DNA from 2 places in the Gardnerella bivia genome. Region 1 is predicted to be linked to the other one. Evidence: riboswitches for the same ligand, from Rfam matches in the RefSeq annotation. Region 1 holds a riboswitch; the other holds the start of a gene.
What was found. A riboswitch is a leader RNA that binds a small molecule or an ion and turns the genes downstream of it on or off. The one in region 1 is predicted to bind thiamine pyrophosphate.
Positions count from the first base shown of each region.

Region 2: it holds a riboswitch for thiamine pyrophosphate, as region 1 does, so the genes downstream of both, thiM (hydroxyethylthiazole kinase) here and HXT27_RS05710 (ABC transporter permease) in region 1, are expected to answer to the same signal.

Region 1 is NZ_CP058399.1:1,438,290-1,443,393, forward strand. Features, by position in the region: gene folK (2-amino-4-hydroxy-6-hydroxymethyldihydropteridine diphosphokinase) at 1-212, opposite strand, end outside; gene eno (phosphopyruvate hydratase) at 548-1,843, opposite strand; TPP riboswitch at 2,263-2,388, shown strand; gene HXT27_RS05710 (ABC transporter permease) at 2,378-3,211, shown strand; gene HXT27_RS05715 (ABC transporter substrate-binding protein) at 3,261-4,253, shown strand; gene HXT27_RS05720 (ABC transporter ATP-binding protein) at 4,346-5,080, shown strand; gene mfd (transcription-repair coupling factor) at 5,093-5,104, opposite strand, start outside.
Region 2 is NZ_CP058399.1:151,668-156,771, forward strand. Features, by position in the region: gene HXT27_RS00775 (3'-5' exonuclease) at 1-906, opposite strand, end outside; gene HXT27_RS00780 (hypothetical protein) at 1,547-2,236, shown strand; TPP riboswitch at 2,266-2,357, shown strand; gene thiM (hydroxyethylthiazole kinase) at 2,345-3,871, shown strand; gene HXT27_RS00790 (bifunctional hydroxymethylpyrimidine kinase/phosphomethylpyrimidine kinase) at 3,877-5,104, shown strand, end outside.

The sequences.
Region 1 (5,104 bases):
AGCTCATAAGGAGTTAAATCTGTACGGAATTTAAGACCTATATTATAAAAACTATCTTGCTCAATATCTCCAACTGGCTCAGTTTCATATACGGAAGAAACAACAACACCGCTTATATGAGAATCTTCTTTTAACATTGATACAGCTTGTTGCAGATTCTTTAAGCGATCCCCCATGTTACTTCCAGCGCTTACGTATACTAACGAACTCATAAATCCCCCCAAAATAGTGTATCTAATTGTGATTTTAAAAAAGGAACACGTTCGACTCATAACATATTCAATTATTCAATTATCTATTAGCAAATAATTGAATTGTTTTTCAAACATTTCCATGTTTAATTATATACGGCTATTAAATAATACACTTTCATATAATTATTTATATATGTTAAATTGAACACATAAAACTTCGAAAGTTAAATTGAACACATAAAACTTAGCGAATATGCAAAGACGGTCAATTACAAAAGCAATCGACCGTCTTATAAATATTTAATAGCTTTTACTAAATACTTATTAGATTTTAATATGCTTAACTTGCAACACTACTTAACGTATTTCTTGCAAGCTTTGAAAGCATCGTAACCAGCGTACTTAGCAGTAGAGCCAAGCTCTTCCTCAATCTCAAGCAAGCGATTGTACTTAGCAATGCGCTCACCACGAGCAGGAGCACCAGTCTTGATCTGACCAGTGTTCTTAGCAACAGCGAGATCAGAAATTGTAGTGTCTGGTGTTTCTCCAGAGCGATGGGAAACCATAGAAGTGAAACCGTTCTTGGTTGCAAGTTCAATTGCATCAAGAGTTTCAGTAACAGAACCAATCTGGTTCAACTTCACGAGCAATGAATTAGCTGCACCAAGTTCAATGCCCTTAGCCAAACGCTTTGGATTAGTGACGAGCAAATCATCACCAACGAATTGCAAACGATCACCAAGACGCTTGGTGATTTCTGCCCAATCATCCCATCCTTCTTCCTGGAATGGATCTTCGATGGAAACAATTGGATACTCGTTAATGAGCTTCTCGTAGTAATCAAGCATATAAGCAGATTCACGATCTTCACCATCAAAACGATACTTTCCGTTTTCTTTGTTGTAGAATTCGGAAGAAGCAACATCAAGAGAAATACCAATCTGCTTTCCTGGCTCATAACCTGCAGCTGCAATTGCATCCATAATATACTTCAATGAATCCTCATTGGACTTCATCTTTGGAGCAAAACCGCCTTCATCGCCAAGGCCAGTAGCTAAGCCTTCCTTCTTCAAAACGTTCTTCAAAGTATGGTAAACTTCAACGCCAGCGCGCAATGCTTCACTATAAGTATTGAAGCCGTATGGAGAAATCATGTATTCCTGAATATCGGTTGCAAAATCAGCATGAGCACCACCGTTCATGATGTTCATATTTGGTACTGGAAGAATGTGACCATTCGTGCCACCAATATAACGATACAATGGAAGTTCTGCAGATTCAGCAGCTGCATAAAGTGCAGCAAGAGAAACTCCAAGAATAGCATTAGCACCAAGCTTGCCCTTGTTTGGAGTACCATCAAGCTCAATCATTGTTTCATCAAGAGCGCGCTGATCAGTGGCATCCATGCCAATAACCTTTGGCGCGATTACTTCGTTAACAGCCTTAACTGCTTGCAAAGTACCCTTGCCTTGGTAGCGAGACTTGTCGCCATCACGGCGCTCCCAAGCCTCAGCTTCACCAGTTGAAGCACCTGAAGGCACTAAACCGATGCCTTGAGCACCATCTTCAGTTTCCAAATAAACTTGAACAGTAGGATTTCCACGAGAATCCAAAATTTCGCGTGCATATACGCTTTCAATAGCTGCCACAACTACTCCTTATAACTTATGGGTTGTGATGACTCTTCCAAGATTAGTGCGTTTTATGGACGTTATAAGATAGAATCGCACATTTATGCCGTGAACGTTCACATAAATTAAATAACAATCTAAAATAAATCAAAATATACTTAAAAATTTTAACTAAAAGCATTTTTAAGAGCAACAAATAAACTTTGTAATAGATTTCATAAATCTCAAAAAATTTTAAATAAGAGTCAACAAAAACTTTAACTAAGACATGTAACAAAAACTTTAACAAAAACTTTAACTAAGACATGCTAATACACATGCTAATACACATGCTAATACACATGCTAAAACACAAATAAAAACACAAATAAAAACTACACAACTTTTAAAAAATCCTTACATTCTACAACACTTGTCCATACCCATAAGCGATAATTGGCACGGACACGGGGTGCGCAGTATGTCATGCTATAACCAATAATTTATAGCGTATTGCGCTGAGATCATACTCGTCGAACCTGATATAGTTAGCACTATCGAAGGGATTGTCGAATGAGTTACCATTCGCATGACGAAGCAAAAAAGATATTGAAGATTGTATGCAATGTGTTGTCTTCATGCAAAATTTGGATTTCTACAATTGTAATTTTGCTTTTGTGGTTTTTCACTACACTTTCTCCAATTGAAAATCGAGCTTTACCTTCCCCTCTTGAGGTAGTGCAAGCATTTATTGACTTAAATAACGAAGGAATACTTATGCCTTCATTGGCAATAAGTATTTTTCGAGTTATTGCAGGACTATTATTAGGTATCGCTTTCGCTGTTCCAGCCGGGCTACTCGCAGGAGGCAGTAAACTTGGCAATACAATAATTGACAAGCCAAGCCATATGCTACGTTCAATACCATTCCCAGCTTTAGCTCCATTATTCATTATTTTTCTAGGAATAGATGAAATGATGAAGATTGCTCTTATCGCCGTTGGAGTTTTTGGACCTATGTATGTAAATATCCGCGATGGAGTTAGAAATATTGATCCAAAATTATTAGAATTAGCTCAAGCTTATAACGTTAAAAAATCAACTATTTTTACAAAGATTTTGCTTCGTGGCACATTACCAAGTTTTATGACTGGTTTACGATTCGCAATATCTGTTGCTTGGGTAGCTTTAGTAACTTGTGAAACAGTTAATTCTTCAATAGGACTTGGATATATTCTTGCTCGCGCTCAACAATTCTTTAGACCGGAACAAACTATGGCATGCATTATTTTATATGCAATTGCAGGTCTTAGCTCAGAATTTACAGCAAACATATTTGAATATGCTCTTATGCCAGAGCGAAGAAAGCGAAAAAGAAAAACTAAAAAAGAAGAAATTAAAAACTAAAAGATAATCACAAAATAACCAAAACAACATAAAACAAAAGGAACTAATTATGTTTAATTTTAATGCGTCAAACATAAGTAAACGCGCTTTAGCTGTAACATGCGCCCTCTGCGCAACAATAGCTCTTGCATCATGTGGTAGCGCTCAACAATCTAAACAATCATCTTCATCAAGCAATGGAACTATGCGTGTAGCATATCTTTCAACAGCTAATTATCTAACAACTTTGAAAAATGATGATTTTGCACAAAAAGAATTTGGCAAATCAACAGTAAAATTTACAGGACCTTACGCTCCACTAGACGCATATGCTGCAGTAAATAGCGGAGCTGCAGACGCTTCTTCAACAGGAACTACTCGCTTTATTGATTGGGCTTCAAAAAATCAACCGTGGGTTGCATTCGCTATTGAATACTACAACGGAGATTCTCAAGGAATAGTAGCAGCTCCTAATAGCGGTATTAAAACACTAAAAGACTTGTATGGAAAGAAAATTGGAATCATAGCTAAAGGTGGAACTGGAGATTACGTAATTCACCGTTCATTTGAAAAAGCTGGACTAGACGTTTCTAAAGTTCAAGAAGTTGAAATGAGTCCTAAAAACTTCCAAGTAGCTTTCACAACTAAAAAGATTGACGCACTAGCAACATTTGACCAGAATTTAGCAGCAGCTTTAGCGACTCCAGGATCAAAACGAATTGTTAATGCTAAAGATTATGGAAATCTAAACGTTTCTATACACATGGTTTCTGCATCATTTGCTAAAAAGCATCCAGATTTAGTTAAGAAAATGTATCGCGCATTAGTTAAGGAAGCCCAAAAAGCAAAGAAAGATCCTAGCGTGATCACTAACGCTTATAAAGAATTTGGTGCATCTGAAAGCACGCTTAAAGAAGTCGCAAAGTTCTACGTTCCAGACATTCTTCCAATTGATGCAAAAGGTCGCGAAATGTTGACAAAACAAGCTGAGCAGGAAGTTAGATATGGATTTATTAAATCCGTTCCTGACTTCACTAAATCAACTATTGATTGCACTAAGTGATTAAATACAAACACACTTTACATTTCTAACATAGTGAGATAAACGTGATAACAAAGAATTCGTATGCTGATTTGCAAACTAAATCACAAGATTTGGCAAAATCTTCTATTGAAATTAACGATTCAAATAACTATGAGTGCGTTAATCTTCAGCACATACGCGTTAGTTTTCAGGAAAATAAAGAAATACTGAAAGACATTACGTGCACGATTCAAAGTGGAACGTTTATCTCACTTATAGGTAGATCTGGTTGCGGAAAAACAACACTTCTTAAAGTGATTTCTAACTTAATAAAACCAGATTGCGGAACGATAAAAGTCACGCAACATCAAGCAATAGGATTCCAAGATGCACGACTTATACCATGGTTACCAGTATGGCAAAATGTGATTTTTGGAATGGAAGGTAATAAATCTAATCTTAAAACTATTGCACAAAACGCGCTTAAAGATATGCAACTAAACGATTGTGAATCCAAATGGCCTTCAGAACTTTCAGGAGGACAAGCACAAAGAGTTTCATTAGCGCGAGCTTTAGTTCATAATCCTGAATTATTATTATTAGACGAACCTTTTGGCGCTTTAGACGCTTTAACTAGATTAGACATGCAAGATCTTTTAGATAACTTAAAACAAAAACATGGCTGGACAGTAATAATGGTAACTCACGATATTTCTGAAGCAGTTCGTCTTTCAGACAGAATTCTTATGATGAAAAATGGAGTTATTGCTAAAGAGTGGAATATTGACCGCACTAAACTTGACTCGCAAAAACGTCCAGAAAATCATACGATTATAGAAGACGAACTTAGACTTGCATTGCAATAAATCACACTAAAATTACCAAGCTAA
Region 2 (5,104 bases), 350 kb from region 1:
TTTTTTTACAGCTTTAGATGCTTCAACCATTAAGGTAGATGCATCATAACGCGCAGAATTTCCATATTCTTTACGCAACATATTTCTATAAGACGAACGCAATGCAAATCCAAGTTTCCATTGAACACTTAAACGTTCAACAAAGTCACGCGTGTTAAGAGCCGAATAATCACCATTAGTTAATTCTTCTAAAACACGCGATTCATCTTCTTTGCTAATTATTAACAATTCATCTAAGCGCGCAATAATATCTCTCAATTCGTGGATAAAAGCAGAACTGATAAACGTTTTATTCTTGTTATTATTACGCTCATTTAAGCTATATGAATTACTTGAATTATCGTTAGAAATATCATAATTCAATACAACTGTGTTCCATTGAGAATTATTAAAATATGTCTCAAATAATTTGCAAGTGTCACAACTGCCACTTTCACCTCTAAGAACATGCAATATATGTTCATAGACAACGCTTCTTAACAAAGAATCTTGTTCTGCTCCGTTAATAAGACGCGGAGAGGATTTATGATTTAATAAAGAAAAATCAGAAACAATTCGGAAAGCCAAAGCTGGCAAAGTTCCAACAGGTCTAGATTGGAATGATGCACCTAATTTATTGATGATTTCACTAGAATATTGGTCAGCAGATATGCGATTTTGCACACTCATGTAAACAGGACCATATGGATTATTTCTGCTACTAGAAGACTTTAGCGAAGAAGTTAAATTAGAATAATGCAACATCGCTTTAAAAGCAGCATCAATTGCAAAACGTGTTTTACCGCTATTTGGAGGTCCAAAAACAAGCAAAGTATTTGTAATAGAATCAGAAGAATTCGAACGATTAGATTCCAGTGGTACGCTAGAACACAACTTACCTTCAAACAATGCTTGTAATTGATTCATAGCTTACCCCACTGCATTTCGTTCAAATATAATTACAATCCACAATTATACGGTGAAATCACTCTAATAATAATCATTAAACTTTTTGCACAAAAAACATATGCTATTTTTGAATAATCCTATACAGATTAAAAAAATTTTTTATAGTTAAATAATTATTGGAGCTGACGAAAAATCTCGTAGCAAATAAAAATACACAAGAAAGCAACATAAGAGAATCATGATAAACGCTTAAGAAACATTAGAAACATGATAGAAAATAATCTAAGTTAAAGTAAAAAACTAAAAACAAAAGCATGCTAAAAGCTGAAAAATAGGCTATTTAGAAAAAGCGCTTAAAAAAAAAAACTTAAAAATTAAAAAATAAAAAAGATAATAAAAACAAACTAAAAGAGAAAGATAAGTGAAAATGAATATTGATGAATATAAAAAAGACTACGAAACAGAGTCAAAAGTAGCATTGCAAACGTCAGAAACATTAGAAACAACAGACTCAATAAACGCAACAGAAAACTTAAACTCAACAGACTCAACAAACTCAACAGACTCAATAAACGCAACAATTAAAGCGCTTACAACTCGCGATTACATTATCCGCTCAATCGTACGCGTAATAGCTATAGTCACATCTATATACGGAATGGCTGCATCATGGCAAGGCTGGCTATCTCTTTCATACTTCACAAATCTTTCTAACCTCATGATTTGCTTAGCTCTTGCAGGCTCATTCATTTGGGATACTTACAGCATATCTAATTGTAAAAACGATATAACATGCAAAATAAACACAGAAATAAGAGATGAAACTAAAACTTGGAAAGATACTAAAACTAACGCTTGGTACATTTTCAAATTTATGATGACAATTTCAATAGCAGTAACATTTACTCTTTACTTATGCTTCTTAGCTCCAACCAATAAATTAGGTTTTATAGGAGCATATATGAGCAATGGAGCAAGTAGCCTTTGCGTACATTTCATTACTCCACTTCTAGCAATATTAGACTTCATACTTTTCGACTACTTATTCCGCTCAAAACGTTATCATGTACTTTTTGCAACTATTCCACCACTCGCATACGTTGCTTTTTCTGTATTTTTAGGAAAAGTTGTTGGAGTAAGATGGGGTGAACACGCCATGATAGCTCCATATAACTTCTTGAATTATGGAGCTAAAGCAGGATGGTTTGGATTCGCTCCAGACACATTTAACGCCACAACTCTTGGCATAGGAGTCGCTTATTTATTGGTAATTTTCACTCTGATTTTTATTTGTCTTGGATTAGTTTTCTTAAGCGTTAAAGATTGTCGCGCTCGCAAAATGAAATAATAAAACGTCATAACACGCGGATATAGTCAAATAGAGGTTCGGGGTGCGCTTAGCGCTGAGATTATACCCGTTGAACCTGATCTAGGTAGTACTAGCGAAGGGAAAATCATGACAAAAACGTCGTGTTTTGACAATAACAAAAACAGTGAATTCTCTATTGAAGCTCGACAAAAGCAATTCATAGAAGATGTGAAATCATGCATTGAAGAAGTTAGAGCAAAGAATCCACTAACACATTGCGTAACTAATAATGTTGTTCAAGAAGTTACAGCTAATGTGCTTTTAGCAGCAGGAGCATCTCCTGCAATGGTAGTAGATCCTGACGAAGCAGAAGTGTTCCCTCAAATCGCGTCTGGCGTACTTGTAAATCTTGGAACATACCGTCCTGGAGATAGAGAATCTATGGAAGCAGCTATTCGCGGATCTGTAAAAGCACATACTCCATGGGTTTTTGATCCTGTTGCCGTTGGAGGATTAGGTCCACGCACACAATACGCTCGCGAAGCTGTAAAAAATCAGCCTGCAGTAATAAGAGGAAACGCGTCTGAAATATTAGGCTTAGCAGGTGAAGCAAGCGGCGGAAAAGGCGTAGATGCAGGCGATTCCGTAGATTCAGCAGTTTGTGCAGCAAAAAAGTTAGTTGCACTATATGGATCAATTGTGGCTATTTCTGGCGAAAAAGATGCAATTTACGGTCATGGTTGCTCAGCTCGAGTTGCCGGAGGCCATGAAATAATGACAAAAGTAGTTGGAACTGGATGCTCACTTGGTGCACTAGTAGCTGCATACGTTGGAGCTAATCGCGAGCGCCCATTTGCTGCTACAGTTGCAGCGCACGTACACGCAGCAGCAGCTGGAACTTGGGCATCGAAACGATCAACTTCTCCTGGAACTTTCCGCACACTATGGATGGATGCGCTTATGGATTTAAGCGCTGAAGAAATGCTGGAACTAACAGATATTGAATTCAATATTGACCCAGTCGACTGGTCACTTTACTTCATAACAGATCCTAATATGAGCGAACGCTCAGAAATTGACATCGCACTTGATTGTGTAGAAGGCGGATCTGGCGTAGTTCAATTGCGAGATAAATACGCAGATAGTGAAACTTTTAATAATAAAGCTCGCCAATTACGTCAAAAGTTAATTGCTAACGGTCATGGAAATGTTCCTATCTTCGTTGACGATCGCGTAGAATGCGCTAAAACATTAGGCTTTAACTTGCATATTGGTCAAACTGACATGCCATATATTGAAGCTCGCAAAACAATTCCAGCAGAGTGGATGGTAGGTCTTTCTATTGAAAATACAGAGCAAGTAGATTCTGTATATAACGAGTGCCTAAAAGAGAATATCCCTCTTCCTGACGTTATTGGAATTGGTCCTGTATGGGCTACTTCTACTAAACCAGATGCAGGTCCTGCACTAACGAATGAAGGCTTGGAAAAAATAGCAAAACGCGCTAAAGAACTTGGAATTAAATCAGTTGGAATAGGCGGAATAAACGAAAAAACTGTTTTTCCTATAAAAGACTCTTCAGTAGATGGATTATGCGTAGTATCTGCTTTGATGCGCGCAGAAAATCCTAAAGAAGAAGCAAATAAATTACATGCAATTATTAAGAAAGATTGATAACAATGACTGAAAATACAAACACTGCTCTATCTCTTGAAACAGCACGTCATTCATCTCTTCCACCATTGAATGAGCCAATTGTACCTAGAGTATTAAGCATTGCTGGAACTGATCCAACAGGTGGAGCTGGAATTCAAGCTGATTTGAAATCTATTATGGCTTCACACGGTTATGGAATGTGTGTAACAACAAATCTAGTAGCTCAAAATACTTGCGGAGTTAGAAATGTGTATACTCCACCTACAGATTTTTTGAAAGCGCAATTAGAAGCAGTATTCGATGATGTTGATATTGACGCTGTAAAAATCGGAATGTTAGGAGATACATCTTACATTAACTTAGTTCAAGAATGGCTAAAAAATCATCCTGTTCCAGTTATTGTTTTAGATCCAGTTATGGTTGCAACTTCAGGAGACAGACTTCTAGAAAAATCAGCTGAAGATGCTATGCGAAAGTTTGCATCACAAGCAGATATAATCACTCCAAACATTCCAGAATTAGCAGTGTTATGCGATAAGCAACCTGCTACTAATTTTGAAGAAGCATGCGATCAAGCTAGTAAGTGGGCATCAGAAAACAACACAATTGTTATTGTTAAAGGCGGACACTTAACAGATGCTGACGCTGGAAACACTGTAGTATTCCCAGACGGAAATACAATACATGTTCCATGCCCTCGCATAAACACTACTACTACTCACGGTACTGGCTGCTCACTTTCTTCATCACTTGCAACTCGCATAGGATTAGCATTATTAGAAGGCAAAAAGTTAAGTGACTATAGCACAGTATCAAACGCATTAGCTTGGACTACTCATTGGTTGAATGAAGCTATTAGATGCGGAGAATATTTGCATGTTGGAAAAGGTCATGGACCTGTAAATCATGCTGCTAGAAATTATCGCTTGGAGCTAGATTCTTCTGCTACACCTTGGGAACACATGAGAAGTCATAATTTCGATGGGTGCAGCCCAGAAACACTTATTGCTCCTGCTCACAGCACTCCACGCAAGCCAGTTCTAGAACCTTGTGGACGATGGACACAAGCATTATGGAACGCGAGCGCAGATGTAGATCACAATATTATGAACATGCCTTTTATTAAGGCTTTGTGTGATGGAAGTCTAGATAAAGATTTGTTTGCGTTCTACATAAACCAAGACGCAGAATATTTGAAGCGCTATTCGCGTGCTTTAGCTGCAGTAGCATCTAAGTCAACTGACAATGAAG